One region of the Rhodoferax sp. MLSD5-FHT05B10 genome, then DNA from elsewhere that is predicted to be linked to it. Evidence: riboswitches for the same ligand, from Rfam matches in the RefSeq annotation. Region 1 holds a riboswitch; the other holds the start of a gene.

What was found. A riboswitch is a leader RNA that binds a small molecule or an ion and turns the genes downstream of it on or off. The one in region 1 is predicted to bind thiamine pyrophosphate.
Region 2: it holds a riboswitch for thiamine pyrophosphate, as region 1 does, so the genes downstream of both, AC1Q5W_RS08750 (purine-cytosine permease family protein) here and thiC (phosphomethylpyrimidine synthase ThiC) in region 1, are expected to answer to the same signal.

Annotation. Positions count from the first base shown of each region.
Region 1 is NZ_JBXAFT010000007.1:140,655-151,778, reverse strand. It holds gene AC1Q5W_RS12990 (sensor histidine kinase) at 1-656, shown strand, start outside; gene AC1Q5W_RS12985 (tetratricopeptide repeat protein) at 682-2,295, shown strand; gene thiE (thiamine phosphate synthase) at 2,317-3,129, opposite strand; gene AC1Q5W_RS12975 (thiazole synthase) at 3,135-4,028, opposite strand; gene thiS (sulfur carrier protein ThiS) at 4,033-4,260, opposite strand; gene AC1Q5W_RS12965 (FAD-dependent oxidoreductase) at 4,257-5,306, opposite strand; gene thiC (phosphomethylpyrimidine synthase ThiC) at 5,336-7,210, opposite strand; TPP riboswitch at 7,296-7,396, opposite strand; gene aceK (bifunctional isocitrate dehydrogenase kinase/phosphatase) at 7,428-9,266, opposite strand; gene can (carbonate dehydratase) at 9,340-10,008, opposite strand; gene AC1Q5W_RS12945 (LTA synthase family protein) at 10,063-11,124, opposite strand, start outside.
Region 2 is NZ_JBXAFT010000004.1:323,672-334,795, forward strand. It holds gene AC1Q5W_RS08720 (sensor histidine kinase) at 1-346, opposite strand, end outside; gene AC1Q5W_RS08725 (diguanylate cyclase domain-containing protein) at 425-1,924, opposite strand; gene AC1Q5W_RS08730 (response regulator transcription factor) at 1,921-2,283, opposite strand; gene AC1Q5W_RS08735 (ATP-binding protein) at 2,280-3,461, opposite strand; gene AC1Q5W_RS08740 (response regulator) at 3,458-4,093, opposite strand; tRNA gene AC1Q5W_RS08745 (tRNA-Arg) at 4,435-4,510, shown strand; TPP riboswitch at 4,534-4,647, shown strand; gene AC1Q5W_RS08750 (purine-cytosine permease family protein) at 4,710-6,017, shown strand; gene thiD (bifunctional hydroxymethylpyrimidine kinase/phosphomethylpyrimidine kinase) at 6,001-6,858, opposite strand; gene thiE (thiamine phosphate synthase) at 6,855-7,517, opposite strand; gene thiM (hydroxyethylthiazole kinase) at 7,532-8,365, opposite strand; gene AC1Q5W_RS08770 (c-type cytochrome) at 8,558-9,046, shown strand; gene AC1Q5W_RS08775 (DUF2946 family protein) at 9,181-9,735, opposite strand; gene AC1Q5W_RS08780 (YheT family hydrolase) at 9,728-10,798, opposite strand; gene AC1Q5W_RS08785 (YybH family protein) at 10,844-11,124, opposite strand, start outside.

The DNA.
Region 1 (11,124 bases):
CTTCTTCCATCCACGACATGAAGAACTCGCTGAACATCCAGGTCAATGCCCTGGAGGAGATTGCCCTGCAGTGTCGCCAGCGTGGCGACACCCCCACCTTCGACAGCCTGGGGCGCGTCATCTACCAGGCCAACCGCATGAACGTGAACCTGGTCCAACTCCTGAGCCTGTACAAGCTGGGCAAGGCCATCTACCCGACCGACATCAGCGAGCAGTCGGTGGCGGAGGTGATCCAGGAAGCCCTGCTGCAAGACAAGACCATCATGGAATTCCGGGGCATCGCGATCACGGTGGAATGCGACCCCGACTGCTACTGGTACTTCGATCGCGACCTGGTGACCGGCGTGCTGATCAACGCCCTGAACAACGCATACAACTACACCAAGGACAGGATCCGCGTGGTGGCTCGCGTGGACGACGGTTTCCTGGAGCTGCGCGTGGAAGACGACGGCCGGGGCTACCCCCCGAACATGCTGCGCAACGACGGCGTGGCGTCCAACAAGGGCGTCAGCTTTTCCAGCGGCAGCACGGGCCTGGGTTTCTACTTTTCCTCCCAGGTGGCCCGCCTGCACAAGAACGGCGACCGCCAGGGGACGCTGACCATCGAAAACGGCGGCGCCTATGGCGGCGGCTGCTTTGTCGTGCGCCTGCCCTGATCCCATCCAGCGAAAGTTCCAGACGATGAGTACGTCCCTCAAGCAAGCCTCCATCCTGATCATTGACGATTACCAGGGCATGCGCACCATGCTGCGCGACTTCGTCAAGGCCATGGGGGTGACCCGGATCGACGCTGCCGGCAACAGCAAGGAAGCCATCAGCCAGCTCAGCAACGCCGCTTACGACATTGTCATCTGCGACCACAACCTGGGCGCCGGCCCCAACGGACAGCAGTTGCTGGAGGAAGCCAAGCTGCGCAACTACGTGGGCGTGTCCACCATCTGGATCATGGTCACCGCCGAAAAAACCCACGACATGGTCATGGGCGCCGCGGAGATCAAGCCCGACGACTACCTGCTCAAGCCCATCAACCAGGTGCTGCTGGAAAGCCGCCTGGAAAAGCTGATTGCACGCAAGCAGTCGCTGGGGCCCATCGAGGCGGCCATCAAGGCCGGGGACTACCCCCAGGCCATCGCGCAATGCGACCAGCAGCTCCAGAAAAAGGTGCTCAATCCACAGGAAATCCTGCGCATCAAGAGCGATTTGCTGCTGACCCTGGGCGACTACGAGGCGGCCCGGGCCCTGTTCGAATCGGTCCTGGCGGCGCGCAGCGTTCCCTGGGCCAAGACGGGCCTGGCCAAGATCCTGTTCCACACCCAGGACTACGCGGGCGCCAAGGAAGTGCTGGAACAGGTGCTGCAGGAAAGCCCCATGTACATGGAGGCATCGGACTGGCTGGCCAGGACCTGCAACATGCTCGGCGACCTGGACCGGGCGCAGCAGGTGCTGCTCAATGCCGCACGCATGTCGCCCAACTCCCCCACCCGGCAGAAGCTGCTGGGCGAGACCGCCTACCGCAACGGCGCGCTGGACATTGCGCAGGCCGCGTTCGAGAAAACCATCAAGATCAGCCAGTTCTCGCCGCACAAGAGCGCGGCGGTCTACACGGGTCTGGCCCGCGTGTACACCGACGTCAACACGCCCGGCGAGGCCCTGAAGGTCCTGGAGCAAAGCAAGAAGGAATTCAAGAACGACCCGGAGGCTGCCATCCAGACGGCCGCCGCCGAGTGCGCGGTGTACTGCAAGCTCAAGCAGCCGGAGAAGGCCCAGGCCGCCATGGCCGCTGCCGAGCAGCAGCTGGAGCAGCTCGGCGGCAAGGTCAACGCCGACGTGACGCTGGAAATGGCGAAATCCCTCTTCACCCTGGGGCGCAAAGACCAGGCCTGCGGGTTGCTGCGCGAGGTGGTGAAGAACAACCACGAGAACGCCGAACTATCCCGCAACGTGGAAGCCGTTTTCGAACGCGAGCACCTGGAGGAAGAGGGGCAGGCCCTGATCCAGGCCTCGCGGGAAGAGGTGGTGTCCATCAACAACGAGGGCGTGGAGCTGGCCAAGCGCGGCGACTTCCAGGGCGGCGCCGACCTGCTGCGCGGAGCGGCCCAGAAGCTGCCCAACAGCGAGGTGATTCTGGTCAACCTGTGCGGGCTGCTGCTGGGTCTGATGAAACAGACCGGCAAGGACGCCCAGCTGGCCCAGGAGGCCCGGGACTTGCTGGACCGGGTGCGCCAGCTGAACCCGGCCAACAAGAAAGCCCACGTCTACGGGGCGGCCCTGACCCGCATCATGAACGGCGCTTAGCCGGTGCCGGCGCAGGCTCCCCTACAGAGTGGGGCGGGCCCGCAGCGGCACCCCGCTCACCCGCGCGCCCTGCCCGCGCGCGAACGCAGCCATCAGGTCCCGGCAGGCCTGTTCCGGGTTCGCCGCCTGCATGATTGCAGTGATCACGGCGGCGCCAGCCACACCCTGGGCCGCAACCTGCGCCATGTTGCCCACGCCAATGCCGGCAATACCCACCACCGGCACCGGCAGCAACGCGGCCCAGTAGCGCAGGTTGTCCAGCCCCTGCGGTATCCAGGGCATGTCCTTGGACTGCGTGGCAAACACGGGGCCACAGGCAATGTAGGACGGCCGCACCGCCACCGCCCGCGCGACCTCCGCGTAGCTGTGGGTGCTGAGGCCCAGGCGCACACCCGCCTGGCACAGGGCGTCCAGGTCCACGGCGTCCAGGTCTTCCTGCCCCAGGTGCACGCCATAGGCGCCCAGCTGCAGGGCCAGTTGCCAGTGGTCGTTGATGAACAGCTGCGCGCCGGGTGTGGCGCGTGCCAGGGCAATGGCCTGCTCCACCTGCGCGGCCAGCGTGGGGGCCAGCGGGTCCTTGATGCGCAGCTGCACGGTGCGGATGCCCGCCGCCAGCACCCGGCCCACCCAGGCGGCACTGTCCACCACCGCGTACACCCCCAGTGCGGGATGCTGCAGCGGCGCAAACGCCGCACTGCGCTGGCCGGCTTGCGCGGGGAAGCGGCCCGTGGCCTCCAGGTGCGCCAGCACCCGGGCATCGGCCGCACCATAGCCTGCGGCCTGCAGGGCAGCGACCGCCGCCTGCTCCTGTGGGAACGTGTCGTGCGATGCCATGGCGTTCACAGCAAAATGGGGTAACCCGCCACCGGGGTCGAGGCCACGGCCATGTCCTGCTTGGGCATGACGCCCGCCTCAAACGCCAGACGCCCGGCCTCGATGCCCAGCCGGAAGGCGCGTGCCATGCGCACCGGGTCCACGGCCTGGGCCACGGCGGTGTTCAGCAGCACGCCGTCCAGCCCCAGCTCCAGGGCCTGCACCGCGTCCGACGGACGGCCGATGCCGGCGTCCACAATCAGCGGTACGCCGGGCAGGCGCGCGCGCAGGGTGCGCAGGGCGCCGGGGTTGACCAGGCCTTGGCCGGAGCCAATGGGTGCGCCCCAGGGCATGAGAACGGTGCAGCCCACGTCCAGCAGGCGCTGGCAGCTCACCAGGTCGTCCAGGCAGTAGGGGAATACTTCAAAGCCGTCCTTGACCAATTGGGCGGCGGCCTGCACCAGCTCGAACGGGTCGGGCTGCAGGGTGTGGGCGTCGCCGATGACTTCGAGCTTGATCCAGGGCGTGCCGAACAGCTCGCGCGCCATGTGCGCCAGGGTGATGGCTTCGCGCGCGGTGTGGCAGCCAGCGGTATTGGGCAGCAGGTGGGCGCCGCTGACCTTGACCAAGGCAAAAAAATCCCCCGCCTGGGTGCCATGGGCCAGCTGGCGTCGCAGCCCCACGGTGACGACCTGGGCGCCGCTGGCCGCAATGGCCTCCTGCAGTATCTGCGGCGAAGGGTAGCCTGCAGTGCCAAGGAAGAAGCGGCTGGTGAGGGTGCGGCCGCCGATTTGCCATTCTTGCGGAGCGAGCCTGGGAAGCCGGGCGTTTTGCTCCGTGTCCCCCGCCCGCTGCGCGGGCTCCTCCTTTACCTGCGAAAAACGCCCGGCCTCCCAGTCTTTGGGTGCTGTCGTTGTCATGGGTCTAGCCTCCCTGAATGGGTTGAAAAGTCAGGATGGTGTCGCCCTCGGCCAGCGGGCATTGCGCCCGCTGGGTCCGGGGGACGAAGTTGCCGTTGACCGCGGTGGCCAGCGCATCGGGCGCGACCCCTTGGGCCTGCACCCAGTCGTGCAGGGTGGCAGCCGTGGTGGACTGGGGCGTGCCGTTCACCACGACGCGCACGGTGGGCGGCAGGGGCTGCGTGGTCGTCATGCGGCAAGCCCCTGCACCGCCTGCTCCACCAGCGCGGGCGCCAGCAGCCAGCCATGGCGGTACAGGCCGTTGATGCGGGTGCAGCCGGCGCCCTGCTCCAGCAGCGGCAGGTTGTCGGGCAGCGCCGGGCGCAAGTTGCTCTCGGTGTGGATGACGCGTGCCTCGGCCAGCGCGGGAATGGCACTGTGCGCGGCACTGAGCAGTTCCAGCGTGCTGCGCAGCGAGACGCTGGAGCGGTCTTCGCTCTCGATCTCGCTGGCACCCACCACAAAGTAGCGGTCCGGGCGCGGCACGATGTACACGCTGTGGCGCGGGTGCATCAGGCGCAAGGGGCGCGAGAGGGAAACCTCCGGCGCGTGCAGCAGGAAGATTTCGCCGCGCACGCCGCGCACCGGCAACTGCGGCCGGGCGCCCACGCCGCGCACGTCGAACACGTGGTCAAAGCGCCGCACTTCGGCCTCCCCGGCGCGGCCCACCTCCAGCACACCGCCATCCGCGCGCTGCACCGGGCAGTCCCAATGCCAGCGCACCCCCTGGCGCTCGCCCTGGGCATGCAGCGCGTGCAGCGTGTTGTGCACCTCTACGTAGCCTTCACAGGGCAGCAGCCAAGCCAGGGACGGACCATGCACGCTGCCCTCCAGGGCCGCCAGGGCGTCCACCGATAGGGCTTCGGGCTGGTAGCCCGCATCGGCCTTGGCCTGCAGCAGGCCCACCAGGCGCTGGGCAGCGCCCGCGTCGGCACGGTGCGCCACCAGCAGGCTGCCATCGAAATGGCAGACGCCGGGCATGCCGATGGCCTGTGCAATGCCGGGCCACAGCGCACAGGAGCGCAGTCCGAGGCGGAACACGTCGTCGTTGCCCCGGTCCAGCTCGGCCACGGGGCTGAGCATGCCGGCGGCCGTCCAGGCCGCACCCTCGGTGCCCGAGGTTTCACGCGGTCCGGCGTCGCGTGCGGCATCAAACACCTCGACCTGGTGCCCCTTGCCACTGAGTTCCAGCGCCAGCAGGCGTCCCAACAGGCCTGCGCCTGCAATTGCTATACGCATCACGGTTCTCCTGTTTCCTGGCGCGCGGCTCAGGCCTTGTTGATGGGAATGTAGATTTCGCCACCCGCGGCCTTGAAGGCCTCGGACTGGGTCTGCATGCCGTCAGCCAAGGCTTGCTCGTCACTCACCCCCTTGGTCTTGGCGTACTCGCGCACTTCCTGCGTGATCTTCATGGAGCAGAACTTTGGGCCGCACATGGAGCAGAAATGCGCCACCTTGCTCGAATCCTTGGGCAGGGTTTCGTCGTGGAAGTTGCGGGCGGTGTCCGGGTCCAGCGAGAGGTTGAACTGGTCCATCCAGCGGAACTCGAAGCGCGCCTTGCTCAAGGCATCGTCACGTGCCCGCACGCCGGGGTGGCCCTTGGCCACGTCGGCCACGTGGGCGGCAATCTTGTAGGTGATGATGCCCACCTTCACGTCCTCGCGGTCCGGCAGGCCCAGATGCTCCTTGGGCGTGACGTAGCACAGCATGGCGGTGCCGAACCAGCCGATCATGGCCGCGCCGATGCCGCTGGTGATGTGGTCGTAGCCGGGCGCGATGTCGGTGGTCAGCGGGCCCAGAGTGTAGAACGGGGCTTCGCCGCAGTGCTTGAGCTGCTCAGTCATGTTGGCCTGCACCATGTGCATGGGCACGTGGCCGGGGCCCTCGATCATCACCTGCACGTCCTGCTGCCAGGCCTTGTGCGTGAGTTCGCCCAGGGTGCGCAGCTCGGCAAACTGGGCTTCGTCGTTGGCATCGGCGCTGGAGCCGGGGCGCAGGCCGTCGCCCAGCGAGTAGCTGACGTCGTAGGCACGCATGATCTCCGTCATCTCGTCGAAGTGCGTGTACAGGAAGTTCTCTTTGTGGTGCGCAATGCACCACTTGGCCATGATGGAGCCGCCGCGCGAGACGATGCCGGTCATGCGGTTGGCCGTGAGGTGGATGAAGGGCAGGCGCACGCCGGCGTGCACCGTGAAGTAGTCCACGCCCTGTTCGGCTTGTTCGATCAGCGTGTCGCGGAAGATTTCCCAGGTCAGGTCTTCGGCAATGCCACCCACCTTTTCCAGCGCCTGGTAGATGGGTACGGTGCCGATGGGCACCGGCGAGTTGCGCACGATCCAGTCGCGCGTGGTGTGGATGTTCTTGCCGGTGGACAGGTCCATCACCGTGTCGGCGCCCCAGCGGATGGACCACACCAGCTTTTCGACTTCCTCTTCGATGCTCGACGTCACCGCCGAGTTGCCGATGTTGGCGTTGATCTTTACCAGGAAGTTGCGGCCGATGGCCATGGGCTCCAGCTCGGTGTGGTTGATGTTGGCCGGGATGATGGCGCGGCCACGGGCCACCTCGTCGCGCACGAACTCGGGCGTCATCACACGCGGAATGCTGGCACCAAAGCTGTTGCCCGCCAGACGCGCTTCGCGCTCGGCGTTGCCCAGGTACTGCGCGGCCCATTCCAGGTTCTGGTTCTCGCGCAGGGCCACGTACTCCATCTCGGGGGTGATGATGCCCTTTTTGGCGTAGTGCATCTGGCTCACGTTCGCGCCCGGCTTGGCGCGGCGCGGCTGGCGTTGCAGGCCGGCGGCCTGGGCGCGCAGGGCGGCCAGGGCATCGGTCTCACCGTTCTTCAGTCCATCGTCCAGGGCAAAGGGCTTGCGGCCTTCGTAGGCTTCGGTATCGCCCCGGTCGGTAATCCAGCCCTGGCGCACCAAGGGCAGGCCCTGGCGGACGTCGATGGTAGCGGCGGGGTCGGTGTAGGGGCCGGAGGTGTCGTACACCGTGACGGCTTCGCCGTTGCTCTGCAGAATTTCGCGCAGCGGCACCTGGATGTCAGGCCGGCTGCCTTGCAGGTAGCGTTTGGTGGAAGCGGGAAGCGGTTCGCGGGTGAGGCGAATGAACTGGGCTAGCTTGTCGGGTGCATTCATGGTGGCATCTCCTGGTTGCAACCCGAAGACAAGACCAACACCAGCCCCGCAAACCCGAAAAAGACGCTGCCCGAACGGCCCGAGGGCCTTGGCAGCACTGCACTTCTTACGCTGGTATGAACCAGATCAAGTTCACGGGTTTGGCATCCATCTCAGCGCAACCACTGCGCACCCCGGGCGGGGCTGAGTGTACGCCAAACAGCCACCGCCGCCAAACCTAGGCCACCGGTACCTCGGGACGCAGGTGCTTGAACCGCCGCTCCCGATCGTATGGAAACACATCGTGCACATGGCCCGCCAGGATGCGGTCCTTGTGGGCTTGCCAGAAGTCCACGTCGAGCAGGTCGGCGTGGTGCTTCATGAACACGTCGCGCACGGCCGGGTTGCCCAGCAGGAAGGGGCCGAAGGTTTCCGGGAACACGTCCTTGGGGCCCACGTGGTACCAGATTTCGCCCGACATTTCGTCTTCCTCGTTGCGCGGCGCGGGCACGCGGCGAAAGTTGCAGTCGGTGATGTACTCGATCTCGTCGTAGTCGTAGAACACCACCTTGCCGTGGCGCGTGATGCCGAAGTTCTTCCACAGCATGTCGCCGGGGAAGATGTTGGCAGCCACCAGGTCCTTGATCGCGTTGCCGTACTCCACCACGCCACGCTCCATCTGCTGTCGCGCGCTCTCGGCGGCCGGACTGTGGTTGTTGGGGTCGGCCGCGCCGGCGTCAAAGGCCTCTTGCAGGTAGATGTTGAGCGGAATCATGCGCCGCTCGATGTAGACGTGCTTGATGATGACTTCGACCTTGCCATCGCCATCGCGGTCGCTGATTTCCAGCTGGCTGGGCGCGAACTTCTCGATTTCGGCGATCAGCTCGTCGTCGAAGCGGTCACGCGGGAACGCGACCTCGCTGTACTCCAGCGTGTCGGCCATGCGCCCGACCCGGTCGTGCTGCTTGACCAGCAGGTACTTGCCGGCGATCTGCTCGCGGGTGGTGTCCTTCTGCGGCGGGTAGTAGTCCTTGATGACCTTGAACACATAGGGGAACGAAGGCAGGTCGAACACCAGCATGACCATGCCCTTGATGCCGGGGGCAATGCGGAACTTGTCGGACGAGTGGCGCTGGTGGTGCAGGAAGTCGCGGTAGAACAGCGTCTTGCCCTGCTTGGCCAGCCCCAGTGCGTTGTAGATTTCGTTGCGCGGTTTCCTGGGCATCATGCTGCGCAGGAACTGCACGTAGGCCGACGGGATTTCCATGTCCACCATGAAATAGGCCCGGGCAAAACTGAACAGCATGAGCAGGTCGTCTTCGCCGAACAGCGCCGTGTCGATGACCAGCTTGCCCGAACGATTGTGCAGCACCGGCAGGGTGAACGAGAACTCGTTGAAGCCGTTGATCAGCTTGCCGACGATGTAGCAGCCCTTGTTGCGAAAGAACAGGCCGGTCAGCACCTGGATCTGGAAGTTGGCGCGCAGCTTGACGTGGCCCAGCCGCGCCTCCATGGCTGCCTGCACCAGGGTGATGTAGCGCTCCAGGTTGTCGAAGTCGCGGCGCAGGTCGAAATCGGTCACCATACGCGTCAGCACCGCGTGCATGGTTTCCCGGGTGGGGTAGTAGGAGCGGTAGGTGGGGCGGGATTCAGGCTCGCCGTTTTCGATGTACTCGGTGCTGATGGCCGGGCGCACGAAGATGAAATCGTTCTGGAAATAGCTGCGGTGCAGGATCTTGGTGGTGACCGAATTGAAGAAGGTCTCGGCCAGCTCGGGCTGGTGGTGGTCCACCAGCAGCCCGATGTAGTGCAGCTTGACCTGGTGCCACACGTCCATGGGCTGCTCGCCCGCCTTGAACTCGCGCTCCAGCCGCCGGGAGCATTCCTTGACGCGCAGGTCGTAGAACTCGATGCGCTCGCGCTGGGCCCGCTGCTGGCCGTGCCAGTCGGCCGTCTCGAACCGGTGCTTGGCGCGCGCCGATTCGGTGCGGAACAGGCGGTAGTGGCGGTTGAAGCCGTCGAGCATCGCCTTGGCGATGTCGTAGGCAACCGAGGAGTCCAGGCGGGTAGGAAACATATCTCTCAGCTTTCGCTATTGTTTTTATAGCTGTCTGCGCAAGCAGACCGGTGGCCGGGGCCTGTTTTTACTGTTAATTTACGGCATGCCGCGGCAACAGCCGGACTCCCGAGATGGCCTGGCGGTACAGAGTTTCCAGGTCGTCCGTGCGGGTGACGGTCATGTGCAAGTCCTGCAACAAGCCGTCGTGTATGCCGTACACCCAACCGTGCAGGGTCACGTTCTGGCCCCGGGCCCAGGCGTCCTGCATCACCGTGCTGAGCGCCACGTTGACAACCTGCTCGATGGCGTTGAGCTCGCACAGCGCGTCGGCGCGGCCGTGCTCGGGAATCACGTCGAGAATGTCGCGGTGGCGGTCGCGCACGTCCTGCACGTGGCGCAACCAGTTGTCGGCCAGGCCAATGCGTGCGCCTTCCAGCGAGGCCTTGACACCGGAACAACCGTAGTGCCCCACCACCATGATGTGCTCCACCTTGAGCCGCTCCACGGCGAACTGGATGGTGGACAGGGCGTTGAGGTCGGAGTGCACCACCACGTTGGCCACGTTGCGGTGCACGAAGATCTCGCCGGGCTCCAGCCCGGTGATCTGGTTGGCCGGCACCCGGCTGTCGGAGCAGCCAATCCACATGTAGCGGGGATTCTGCTGGGCCTTCAGCCCGGTGAAGAACCCCGGGCGCTCGGCTTCCATGCGCGCGGCCCAGGCACGGTTGTGGGCGAACAAGTCACTGAGTTTGGTTGGCATAGTTTCCTTCTGGTCAGTTGGGGCGAAGACCGTTTTGCGGCCCCCGCCACCGGGTTACTTCTTGAGCGAGCTGCGCACGTTCCAGTCCAGCAGACCATAGCGGGCGCGCTCCTGCTGATCGTCCAGCGCATTGAACTCGCACGGTGTGCCGCTGTCCCCGCGGGCGGGCGTGCACACAAATGATTTGGGGTTGCCCAGCTGCCACATTCCCTGGGCGTTGCGGGCTTCGCCGGAAAAGAACAGGCCGCGGGGCATGTTCATCGGATCCGGCTGGGCGGGAAGCGGCTTGAGCAGGTTGCGCCCGGCATTCACATAGCCACCCTCAATCCCGGCCAGGGGAAACAGGGTGTTGAACATGTCGCGCTGGCTGGCTGGCTGGGTGAGCTGGTTGCCGCACTGCAGATGGTTGCCCCAGATGACAAAAGGCACCTGGCGCATCAGGTAACGCCGGTGCGCGTCGGCATAGATGCCAAAGGAGCGCACATTGTGGTCGCCGGTGGCGGCAATGATGGTGTTGTCCTTGAACGGGCCCTTCTGCATGTCTTGCACAAAGCCGCCCAGCAGGTCGTGCGCGTAGCGATAGGTGTCCAGGTTGAGTGCCAGGGTGTCCGAGCTGGTTTCCCCTTTCCACTGCGACATGTCGAGCGGTACGCGCTGGTAGTCCTTGGGCAGGTCATACGGCGGATGGTTGGTCGAGGTCAGCACAAAGACGAACAGCGGCCGGTCCTTGGGCTGCGCGGCCATGCGTTTTTCCACGTATCTGTAGACATAGCTGTCCCAGACGCCCCAGAGGCCGACGGTGGCATCGGGGTAGGCCTCCTTGAGGTTGTTGGCGTCGATGACTTCATCAAACCCCTGGATCTTGAGCACGCGGTTCAGATCGCGCCAGCCCGAGCGCGCCGAGGTGACAAACAAGGTGTCGTAGCCCGCATGCTTGGCTACCTCGGCCACCGACCACGCCATGGGCTTGCGCCCCGCATCGCCCATGGTGAGCGGGGTGATGGGGGATGAGAACATGATGGCCTCCAGGGCCGGGTGGGTACCTGGCTGGGCCGATTCGAAATTGGAGAAGTGGCAGGCCTTGTCCAAGGTCGGGGCCAGGCGCCCCAGCACATC
Region 2 (11,124 bases), on a different contig from region 1:
ACTGGTGGCTGATCCGGTCCACGTCGTCCGGGTGTATGAGTTTGACCCAGAGCTTGAACGACACGATGGGGGTGCTGCTTTCGTACCCCAGCATGCTCATCAGACGCGCGGAAATGTAGAGGTCGTCAGCCCCTCCGTTCCAGTCCCAGATGACCTCGTTGGAGCCCTCGCAGGCAATCTCCCAGCGCTCTTCGCTGATCCGCAATTCGTTCGAGATGCGTTGGCGCTGCGCCAGCTCCTCCTTCAGGCGCCGGGTGTGAAACCACAGCGCGCCGGCGATCACCAGCAACAGGAATACCGGCAGGGCCACCAGCAGCACCAGCGCAGTGCGGCTGACCTCGAACATCAACGCATGCCCTCCGCCGCACGCGGAGCGTGCAGAAGGCCGAAAATCGGACAGGGGGGTGCCATGTATGTATCCGCCCTACAAGGTGCCGCGCAAGCCCGCCTGCGGCGTCTGCAGCGGTTCTATGCCCTGCACATACGCCTTCTCGCTGTACAGGTGGACGCGATTGCCGCCCTCCTTGCGTGCCAGCAGCAGGGCCATGTCGGCGTGTTCGACCAGCTGGGGCGCATCGCTCCCATCCTGCGGAAACCGGGCGCAGCCCACACTGCCGCCCATGACCAGTTTCTGTTTCCTGAGCAGGATCGGGGTTGACAGTGCCTTGACGACCCTGGAGGTCATCAGGGTCAGGTCGGGCTCATGCTCCAGACCGGCCAGCAGGATGGCGAACCGGTCATGGCCCGTGCGGGCCAGGATGTCACAGCCGCGAATGGCCTCCTGCAGGCGCTCACTCACGGCCAGCAGAACGGCTTCGCTCATGCCGTGGTCTTCCGTGTCATGGATCCACTGCAACCGGTCCAGGGCGATGGACAACAAAGCGGCGCCCGTGCCGGTCCGGCTGGCTGCGTACAGTTTTCTTTCAACCAGATCCCGGAACAGGGCCTGGTTGGGCAAACCGGTCAGCGTGTCGTGGTAGACGGCGTCCAGCATGGAACGCTCGGCGCTGAGCATCATGTCCTGGTCCGACAGCAACGCGATGTAGGCCACCGTTTGGGCCGCTGTGTCCCGGATGGCCGTAACCGACATCCACTGGCCCAGCGACTGGCCGTTTGGAGCGACGGTCACGACTTCTCCCTGCCAGTGGCCGTGAGACTTGAGATCGTCCCAAAACGCGCTGTGGCCCATCAGGTCCTCGTGGCCGACCCGGAACATGGCGGGCATGACGCCCAGGAGCTCCTCGCTGGCGCGGCCGGCATGGCCCGCAAACACGCCGTCGACCGCAATGATCTGGCCGTCCGGGTCGGTCACCAGCGCCCCCTGGTGCCGCCGCATCACCAGCTTGAACATGTGATCGGTATCCATGTCGGTCTGCGCGCCCGATGACAGGTCGCGCAGGATCCAGCACATGCAGGTGTTGTCACCATCCGGCAGGGACAGGCAGCTGACCGCAAACAGGCGCGCCCTGGCCGGATCGCCACCCGGATAGAGAAAATACTGGGCCTGTTCAAAGGCCGGGCTGTGGCTGCCATCAGCCAGGCCCGAAAGCATGATTTCCAGGTGTCCCAGGTGGAACGGCGCGACCACCTGCTGAAGCTGCCAGACCGTGCCCTTGTCCAGCAGGAACAGGGCGCGTGCCGCATCGGTGGCGTGCAGGATTTCCCCGTGGCGGTTGATCACCAGGCACAGTTCGTGGGACGTCGGATTCAGGGTCCCCAGAACCTCGCGCGCCTGCGCCAGCTGGGCATGGGAGGCCTTCAGCTTTTCGTGGCGGCGCGCCAGGTCGTGGTGGCGCCCGACAAGCTCCTGGAAGTCTTCCGCATACTGGGCCAGCTGCCGCTGCAGGGAAGACTCGTCGTGGACGACCGGCGCCGCGGCCGCTTGCGCGTCGGACGCCAGCCGCGGTGAAACAATGCTGGTCATTTCAGTTTCTCCCGAAGCCAACTCACCACCTGCAGCGGGCTGAATGGCTTGATGAAATATGCGTCCGCGCCCAGGTCCTGCCCGAGCCGGTAGTCCGCGGCCTGCCCCCGCGCCGTGATGATGGCCACCAGGGTGTTCTTGAGTTCGGGATCGGCCCGGACGGCCTGCAGGACCTGCAGGCCATCGATCTCTCCGGGCATCATGATGTCGAGCAGCACGGCTTGCGGCCGGTGGGTTCGGCACGCTTCCAGCGCACTGGTTCCGTCACTGGCTTCGGCCAGGTCGTACTCCCGGCTGAGGGTGATGGAAAGCAGGCGCCGGATGTCCGGGTGGTCATCCACGATGAGAATTTTTTTCATGTCGAGCTCTTCGGGTTCTGTTGGGGGGCCGGACTGCTCGCTGATATCTGCGCCAGCAGCTCCATCTCTGCGTCCGATACATTGGAATTGGCCGGTGGGTTCGGTATGAGAAACGCGAGGTCCTGTGCGTACTTTTCGGCCTGCTTGCCCGCCGGGCAATTCGCACACGCGGCCAGACTGCCGGCCTGACCCGGGGCACTGATGGGCAACACCAGGTCGAACGACTCGATGCCCTCGCCCTGCCCGCCTTCCAGTGCGGTGCCGGTATGGGTGACGGACAAGCGCCCGCCGTGCAGCTCCAGGATGCGCCGGCAAATCTGCGTCCGGATACCGGCATCCAGCCGCAGGATGGTGCTGGCGCCCGTTGCCGCACCGGCCTGCGCCCGGCCGGCTCCCGCGGCGTGGAAGAAATGGCTGCTCAACACGGTATAGCCGCCGTTCTGGCGCACCCGCAATTCAATCTGGCTATGGAGCGGGGCGCTGTCCCCCAAGCCCTCCAGAAGGCTTCTCAGCGCGCACTTGAGCCAGTTGGCATCGCCGTACAGCACGCCGGTGGCCTGCGGCGAGCTTGCGGGCTCCGTGCGGACCCGGTAATCGCACTTCTGGCGGGGCATTTCCTGCAAGACGTCTTCAATCAGGGTCGGCAGCGACAGGCGGGCTCCCTGGTTGAAGGCGTCGATCTGGTGCAACTGGGCCAGCTGGTCAAACGCCACCAGCAGGCGGCTCACCCGGTCGGTGGCCTGCCGCACGGCATCGTCCCGCGCCGGCTCGCCCCGTTGCGCGCCGGCAAGCTGGTCGCGCAACACACTCAATTCATGGCGCGTTTCCTGGTCCAGCAACCGGAAGAAGTCGGCGTCGCGTTCCTCCAGTGCCGGCGGGGCGGCCGACGGTTGCACCGGCGTGACAAAAAGGACATAGCCTTTGGGCTCACGCTTGCACAGGTGAATGGCCACGGCTCCGGCATCCGGGAGCGTGCCTATGTCCACTGCCACCGGGGCCTTGAGCGAGCCGTCGGCCACCTGGCGGATCAGCTGCTGGAGTTTGGGCGCTGCCGCCAGGCACAGGCGGATCCAGGGCCGGGCGGCCCGGTTGAAATCGGTGACCAGCCCGTCCGGGTTGAGCTGGATGACCCCTTCGACCATCTGCTCGACCAGGCGCATGTCGAGTTCCAGATTCATGCGGCCTCCCCACCCACCGTGGCAAGTTTGCGCTCCTCGATGTCCATGGCAATGCCCAGCAGCCGCGTGAACGGAACCGGCTTGGGCAGCACAAAGACGCCCGGCGGCACGCCACCCCGGCGCGCAATCTCGTCGGCATCCAGCCCGCTGACCACCGCCAGGGCCATGTGTGCGTAACGTGGCGTGCTTTGCAGGATCTTGAGCATTTCAAATCCGTCAATGCCGGGGATCTTGAGATCGACGATCAGCAGGTCGGGGTTCTCGCGCTCGATCAGCAACAGCGCATTGATGCCGTTGGTGGCCACGATTACTTCGGGCGACATGGGCCACAGGGCCAACGTGGTTTCGTAGAGGCGCAGCAGGTTGGTGTCGTCCTCCACCACCAGCACCTTCAGGCGCCGGATCACCTCCCTCCGCGCGGCGGGGGCGGCGGGCGGCGCCTCGCTCTTGGAGCGCAGCAGCTTTTCAACCGATTCGCGCGTCACACGGCGGTGGCCGCCGGGCGTTTTCCAGGCACTGAGGAGCCCGTTTTCCACCCACAACTGCGCCGTGCCAACGGACACGCCCAGCAACTGGCCAGCCTCGCGTGTGGTGCAAAAAGTTTTTTCAACTTTCCTGGCGGTACTTTTCATGGTGTTCAACAACTAGTCTGGGGATCGCAAATTTCGATTTATTTAAACACATTTTGACATATTTTGACATATTGCTGTCATCCAATCCCCCCTCAACCCGGCCACAGACCGCGACACGCGGTGCTGCCCCGTGCCACAGAGGTCGTCAAAAATCCAGCCCGATAGACCAAGACGCCCTGCCATCATTGCGCAGACAGCTATCAAATCCGTAGCATCTCTGCGCTGGATGACGGTGAGCCCGGATGCCTGCGCAGGCGGCGCGTGACCGGGGCGTGCGCACCGTAAAACAGCCCCTGCGTGGAGATATGCGAAAATACGCGCTGTCGCTGTTTTCAGCGAGTGCGGCTGTAGCTCAGTGGATAGAGTATTGGCCTCCGAAGCCAAGGGTCGTGGGTTCGATCCCCGCCAGCCGCACCAACCGAATTCGGTGTTCGCAAGAACGCCTCCGCTAGGGGTGTTGCTGTTCCGTGCAATGTGCATGGGGCAGCGACTGAGAAAGTCCCTTTGAACCTGATAGAGGTAATCCTCGCGCAGGGAAGCATGTTCCAGAGTCCGGCGCAGCCGCCGCTGCCCGCACTCTCGACCGGCCGACCTGCCTTACTGAGCAATTCGGCCCATGAGCATTCCATCTTATACCGGCGGCAGCACCGCCAACACCGCCCTCACCCCCCTACCCGCCAGCGACCGGCTCTTTGGCTGGCGCGACCATGCGGCCTTGTGGCTCAGCCTGGGCGTGGGCCTGCTGGTCATACAGGTTGGCGCCTACCTGGTGCCCGCGCTGGGCGCCCAGGCCGCGCTGGCCGTCATCGTGGCCGGCTCGGTGCTCGGCGCCGGCCTGCTGGCCTGGACTGCGCGCATCGGCTGCGACAGCGGCCTGTCGAGCGCCGGGTTGATGCATGCCACCTACGGCAGCCACTTTGCGCGCCTGCCGGTGCTGCTCAACATCGTGCAGCTCATTGGCTGGACCACGTTCGAACTGGTGATCATGCGGGACGGCACGGTCGCCATTGCCCGCCAGTCCGGCCACTTTGCCGGCGATACCTGGCCGCTGCTGGCCACCGTGCTGTGGGGCGGGGTGCTGCTGGCCCTGCTGTCCGGCTCCATGGTGAAACTGGTGCGCCAGTTCATCGGCCGCTACGGGCTGCCGCTGGTCATGCTGTCGCTGCTGTGGCTGAGCTGGCAGTTCCTGGCCAAGGCCGACGCCCAGGGGCTGGCCGCGTTGTGGAACCGCCCCGGCGAAGGCGGCATGAGCACTCTGTCGGCGCTGGACCTGGTGATGGCCATGCCCGTCTCGTGGCTGCCGCTGGTGGCCGACTTCGCCCGCCATGGACGCAGCGGCAGCAGTGCGCTGCGCGGCACCTGGTTGGGCTACGCCGTGGCCAACATCTGGTGCTACGCGCTGGGTGTTCTGGTGGCGCTCACCACCCCCAGCACCGACCTGGTGGCGGCCCTGCTGCTCGCCCAGGGAGGCCTGATTGCACTGGGGCTGATCCTGGTGGACGAGGTGGACAACGCCTACGGCGACCTCTACTCGGGTGCGGTGGCCGGCCACAGCCTGCAGCCCCGCTGGGGCGTGCGCGGCTGGGGCATGGCGCTGGCCGTGCTGTGCACCGCCCTAGCGCTGGTGCTGCCCATGCACAGCCTGGAGCCCTTCTTGCTGATGCTGAGTTCGGTGTTCGTGCCGCTCTACGGCGTGATTCTGGCGCGCCTAGCGGGCCAGCCCAACGTGGTGGCGCTGGTCAGCGCCCGCAAGGTGAACGCCAGTGCCGTGGCCATCTGGCTGCTGGGCATTGCCTGCTACCACCTGTGCGCCCAATTCGCGCCCGATTGGGGCTCCGCCTTGCCGACCCTGGTACTGACCTGGGTGCTGGCACGGCTCACGCGCGGGCAGGCGACCCCGGAAGGTGTCAACGCAGCGGCTTAAGCCGCATGGCGACCGGCGCGTAGCCGTGGTTCAGGGGGCCGCCCCCGCCACCGGTACGCACCTCGGCTCCCGCTTCCAGCGCGCCGCGCACAAAGGCGCGCGCGGCCTGCACCGCCTCCAGCAGCGATGCCCCCAAGGCCAGATGCGCGGCAATGGCCGACGACAAGGTGCAACCCGTGCCATGGGTGTTGTTCGTGGCGATGCGGCTCGCGCGCATCCAGTGCGACGCACTGGAGGACGTCAGCAACAAATCACTCACCCCATCGCCCGCCAGATGCCCGCCCTTGAGCAGCACGGCCCGGGCGCCCATGGCCAGCAGTTCGTGCGCGGCGGCTTCCATGTCGCGCTCGCTGACCAGTGGCCGGCCGACCAGCAGGGCGGCTTCGTCCAGGTTCGGCGTCACCACGGTGGCGCGGGGAAACAGTTCGCGCACCAGCACGGCAATGGCCGGGTTGTCGATCAGCACGGCGCCGCTGGTCGCCACCATCACCGGGTCCAGCACCACGGTCTGCAGCGCATGGCGGTCGATGGCGTCGGCCACTGTTTGCACGATGTCGGGCGCGTGCAGCATGCCGATCTTCACGGCTTCCAGGCCGATGTCCTCCACCACGGCGTCGATCTGGTCACGCAGCATCTGCGGCGGCACCCCGTGGATGGAACGCACGCCCAGCGTGTTTTGCGCCGTGAGCGCGGTGATGGCCGTCATGCCATAGCAGCCCAGCGCGGCGAAGGTCTTCAGGTCGGCCTGGATGCCAGCGCCGCCCCCGCTGTCGGAACCGGCGATGGACAGCACGCGGGGATACACATAGCGGTACGCCCCGCCCACAATGGATTCGGTCATGTCTTTTTTTCCACAGAAGAAGTCACCCGGTCGCACACGCCCCGCAAATCGGCGGCCGCAGCGCGGGGATCGGGGGCCGCGCACAGGGCGCTGACCACCGCCAGGCTGTCGGCTCCGGCGCGCAGCACCGCCTGGGCGTTGCCGGCATGGATGCCACCAATGGCCACCAGCGGCAAGGCCGTGGCCGCGCGCACCTGCGCCAGGCCGTCCAGGCCCCAGGCCGTCTTGGTGTCGGTCTTGGTGGGGGTGGCAAAGACCGGGCTCACGCCCAGGTAGTCCAGCGGCAGGGCGGCACTGTCGCGCACGTCGTCCATGGACTCCACCGACCAGCCAATGAACACGTGCGCCGGCAACAGCTGGCGCGCCGCGTGCACCGGCATGTCGCTTTGCCCCAGATGCACGCCTTCGGCGCCGCAGGCCAGCGCGATGTCGATGCGGTCATTGATGATGAGCGGCACGCCATGCGGCGCCAGCAGGGCCTTGAGCGCCTGCGCCTGCGCCAGAAACGCGCGGGTGTCGAGCTGCTTCTCGCGCAGTTGCACGCAGGTGACGCCCCCCTGCACCGCGGCCGCCACCACATCGGCCAGCGGGCGGCCACGCGTGAGCGACTGGTCGGTGACCAGGTACAGGCGCAAGAGGTCGGGATTGAATCGGCTCACTGTGCAGGCCGGCTTTACCAGCTGGCCACTTCGAGCTTGAGCCGCTGTTCGAAGCTGGCCTGGTCAAGCAGCTGCAGGGTGTCGAGCAGGCCCACCGCCATGCTGCCCACGCCCAGGCCGCGTGCCTGGGCCTGTTCGGCCGCCACTTCACCGACCACGCCCAGATAGGCCATGGCGGCCGTGGTGGCGCGCCAGGCATCGGGTTGCACGGCGCAAAACGCGCCCACCAGGGCCGTGGCCGAGCAGCCGACGCCGGTGATCCGGGTCATCCAGGGGTGGCCGTTGGACAGGCGGGCCCAGCGCTTGCGCGCGTCCAGGATGTGGTCCACCGCGCCACTGACACACACGGTGCCCTGGGTGCGCTGCGCCAGCGCCTGGGCGGCACCCAGCGCATCGCCAGCGGCGGCACTGCTGTCGACTCCGCGCGTGCGGATGGCGGCGCCAGCAGTGCTCATGATCTCGGAACCGTTGCCGCGGATGACGGTGGGCGAGGCCACCGCCAGCAGCGCCTCCAGCGTCTGGTTGCGGTACGGTGTGGCACCCGCGCCCACCGGGTCCAGCACGCTCGGAATGCCACGCTGTGCGGCCGCGGCGAGTGCCAGCTTCATGCTGTCCACCCAGTAGGGGTCCAGCGTGCCAATGTTGAGCACCAGTGCCTGGGCAATGCCCACCATGGCAGGTACCTCCTCGTGGGCGTGGGCCATGACGGGTGAGGCGCCGGCGGCCAGCAGCACGTTGGCGTTGAGGTTGATCACCACCAGGTTGGTAATGCTGTGGACCAGCGGCGCGCGTTCGCGCACGGCCTCCACATCGGACCAGAGATCGGCAGCACACAGGGAAGCAGTCATTTTTTGCACCGGAATAAAGGGGGGCATGGCGCGCCGGGTGTTCCGCTGGCAGCCACAGGAAGAGTCTGCGGGGATTATCGCGGACTTGGGCTGCGCGACGGGCTGGCCGGCGCGCGCCCGCTCCTGCAGGTTTGGGTTGCCGGCCGCTATAATCAGCCGCTGTTTCAAAGCCCCAGACATTCCGAGGACACCATGAGCGAACACAGCGGCCCCATCAAAACCCCCAAGCAATTGTTGTCAGCCGCATTCTTTGCGTTTGTGGTGCCCATTTTCGTGATCATTGGTCTGGTGTACTCCGTGACGTCGGGCAACAAGCCCGCCGCCGGCGCCGTGAACCCGGAAAAGGCACTGGCCGAACGCATCCAGAAGGTGGGTATGGTGGAAATCCGTGACGCCAACCGCGAAATGAAGACTGGCGAACAGGTCTTCAAGGCCCAGTGCTCGGCCTGCCACGCCACCGGTGCAGCGGGCTCGCCCAAGTTCGGCGATGCCGCAGCCTGGGGCTCTCGCATCAAGACCGGCTTTGATGCGCTGTTGAATTCCGCCATGAAAGGCAAGAACGCCATGGGCGCGCAGAGCGGCGGTGATTTTGACGACTTTGAAATTGCCCGCGCCGTGGTCTACATGGCCAACGCTGGCGGCGCCAAGTTTCCCGAGCCCACCAAGCCCGCTGCCAAGTAAGCGCGCCCTGGCCCCCAGCCCCAAAAAAGCCGACGGTACCGTCGGCTTTTTTTTATTGCCTGTTTGCGGGCCCTTGCCGCCCCGTTTTTCAGGCTAAAAACAGTGCATAGCTCCCGCCAACATTGCGCAGATAGCTACTGTTTTTGTAGCGTCGCCGCTCGCAACCCTGCCGGACTGGGCACATAGCCGTAGCGGGCTGGCAGGTCCTCGCGGCGGACTTCCTGCACCGTCCAGGCGCCGGACTCCACCGCCAGCGCAGCCTGCCCCACGTCCTGCGTGTGGACCAGGCCCAGGCCCAGCGGGGTCTCCAGGTAGAGCCAGCCGGCTTCGTCCATCAGGCAGGCCGTGCACGTGGTGGCCTGCCCGGTGTGGGCGTGCAGCGAGAAGTCGGGTTGTACCCGCCACACCCAGGGCGTGGCCTCCAGCTCCACATACACGCGCTGGGGCCCGTTCTGGAAGTACCAGCACCCCTGGTCGTCCCGGCCATAGTTGCGCTGGATGAAGTCAATCAGCTTCTCGTGGCGCAGCTGGGACCCTTTGGCGCCGGGGCGCCCGCTGGCAAAGGCGCCCAGCGCCTGCACCGGGTCGTCGCGCATGAACCAGTTGCCCCGCGCATCCAGCCCCAGCCAGCCGTAGCAATCGGGCACGTTGGGCCATTTGGCCATGGCCTGTCGAACGATGTCATCCATGGTGTTCTTTCAATGAAGGAGAGACATGCTGCAGCAGCCAGCGGCCGACCGTGTCGGGCAGGGCGCGCACATGGCCGGGCCAGCGCCCCTGCGGGAAGCCGACATGGCCGCCGTGCGCCGGCTGCCACAGCGTGACGTGCGTGCCGGCCTCGTGCTGCAAGGGCAGACAGCCGGCCGGCACGAAGGGATCGTTGCGGGCATTGACCACCAGCGCCGGGACGCGGATGCGGTGCAAATGGGGTTTGGCCGAAGCCCGGCGCCAGTAGTCTTCCGTGTTCCTGAAGCCATGCAGGGGCGCGGTGAACACGTTGTCGAAGGCGTAGAGGTCCCGGGCGGCCAGCAGCGCCGCACGATCGAACAAGCCGGGGTGTTGGGCGAGTTTTTGCAGCGCCTTGGGCTTCATGGTCTGCAGGAACATGCGGGTGTAGACCAGCCGGTTGAAGCCCCGGCCGATGGCATGGCCGCCAGCGGCCAGGTCGATGGGCGCACTGATGGCGGCCACCGCGCTGACGGTGCGCGCGGCCGCATCGCCCATCTCCTGCGCCCAGCGCAGGAGCGCATTGCCGCCCAGCGACACGCCCACGGCGACGATGGGGCCACGGTGCGCCTGGCGCAGGCGCTGCAGCACCCAGCCAATTTCCTCAAAGTCGCCCGAGTGGTAGGCGCGGGGCCCCAGGTTGATCTCACCACTGCAGCCACGAAAGTGCGGCACCGCATACGCCATGCGCAGCTCGCGGGCGTAGCCGGCAAAGGCCTGGGCATAGTGGCTGGCCGAGGAGCCTTCCAGGCCGTGGAACAGCACCAGCAGCGGTCGGGCGCCGGCCGCCGTTGTGCAGGACGCTTGCGGCCGCCGCGTCGGGTCGCCCCCAGCAAGGCCAGCCCCCTCGGGGGGCGTGGGGGCCGTATCCTCCAGCCAGTCCACGTCAATGAAATCGGCGTCCGGCGTGCTCCAGCGCTCGCGGCGGTAGACCGGCAATGGGCCCGACACCCGGCGGGCGTACAGTGCCGGCCAGATGGTCTGCAGGTTACCGCCGGGCAGCCAGCGTGGCGCTACGTAATGCATAGCTGTTCAGGCAATTGAAACAAGGGTTTCCACGCTATTTGACCTTCAATGCAGCACCTTGGGAGGCTGCTCGATCTCCTGCACCTCGCCTTGCGTGCCGGGGCTGGCGTGGTGCACCACCATGCGCCAGCCCTGCGGGGTCTTGTGGTAGACATTGGTCACCAGCACGTGGGCGTGCACCGGGCCTTCGTCCGTCAGCACCTCCACCCGCTCCTGCAGGGTGTGCACGGCGCTGGCCAGGGAGTCGACCCGCCGGATGGCTTCCGGACGGATCTGGATTGCGCCCCCGTGCGCAAACAGGGCGTCGAAGGCGGCGCGGATGGCCC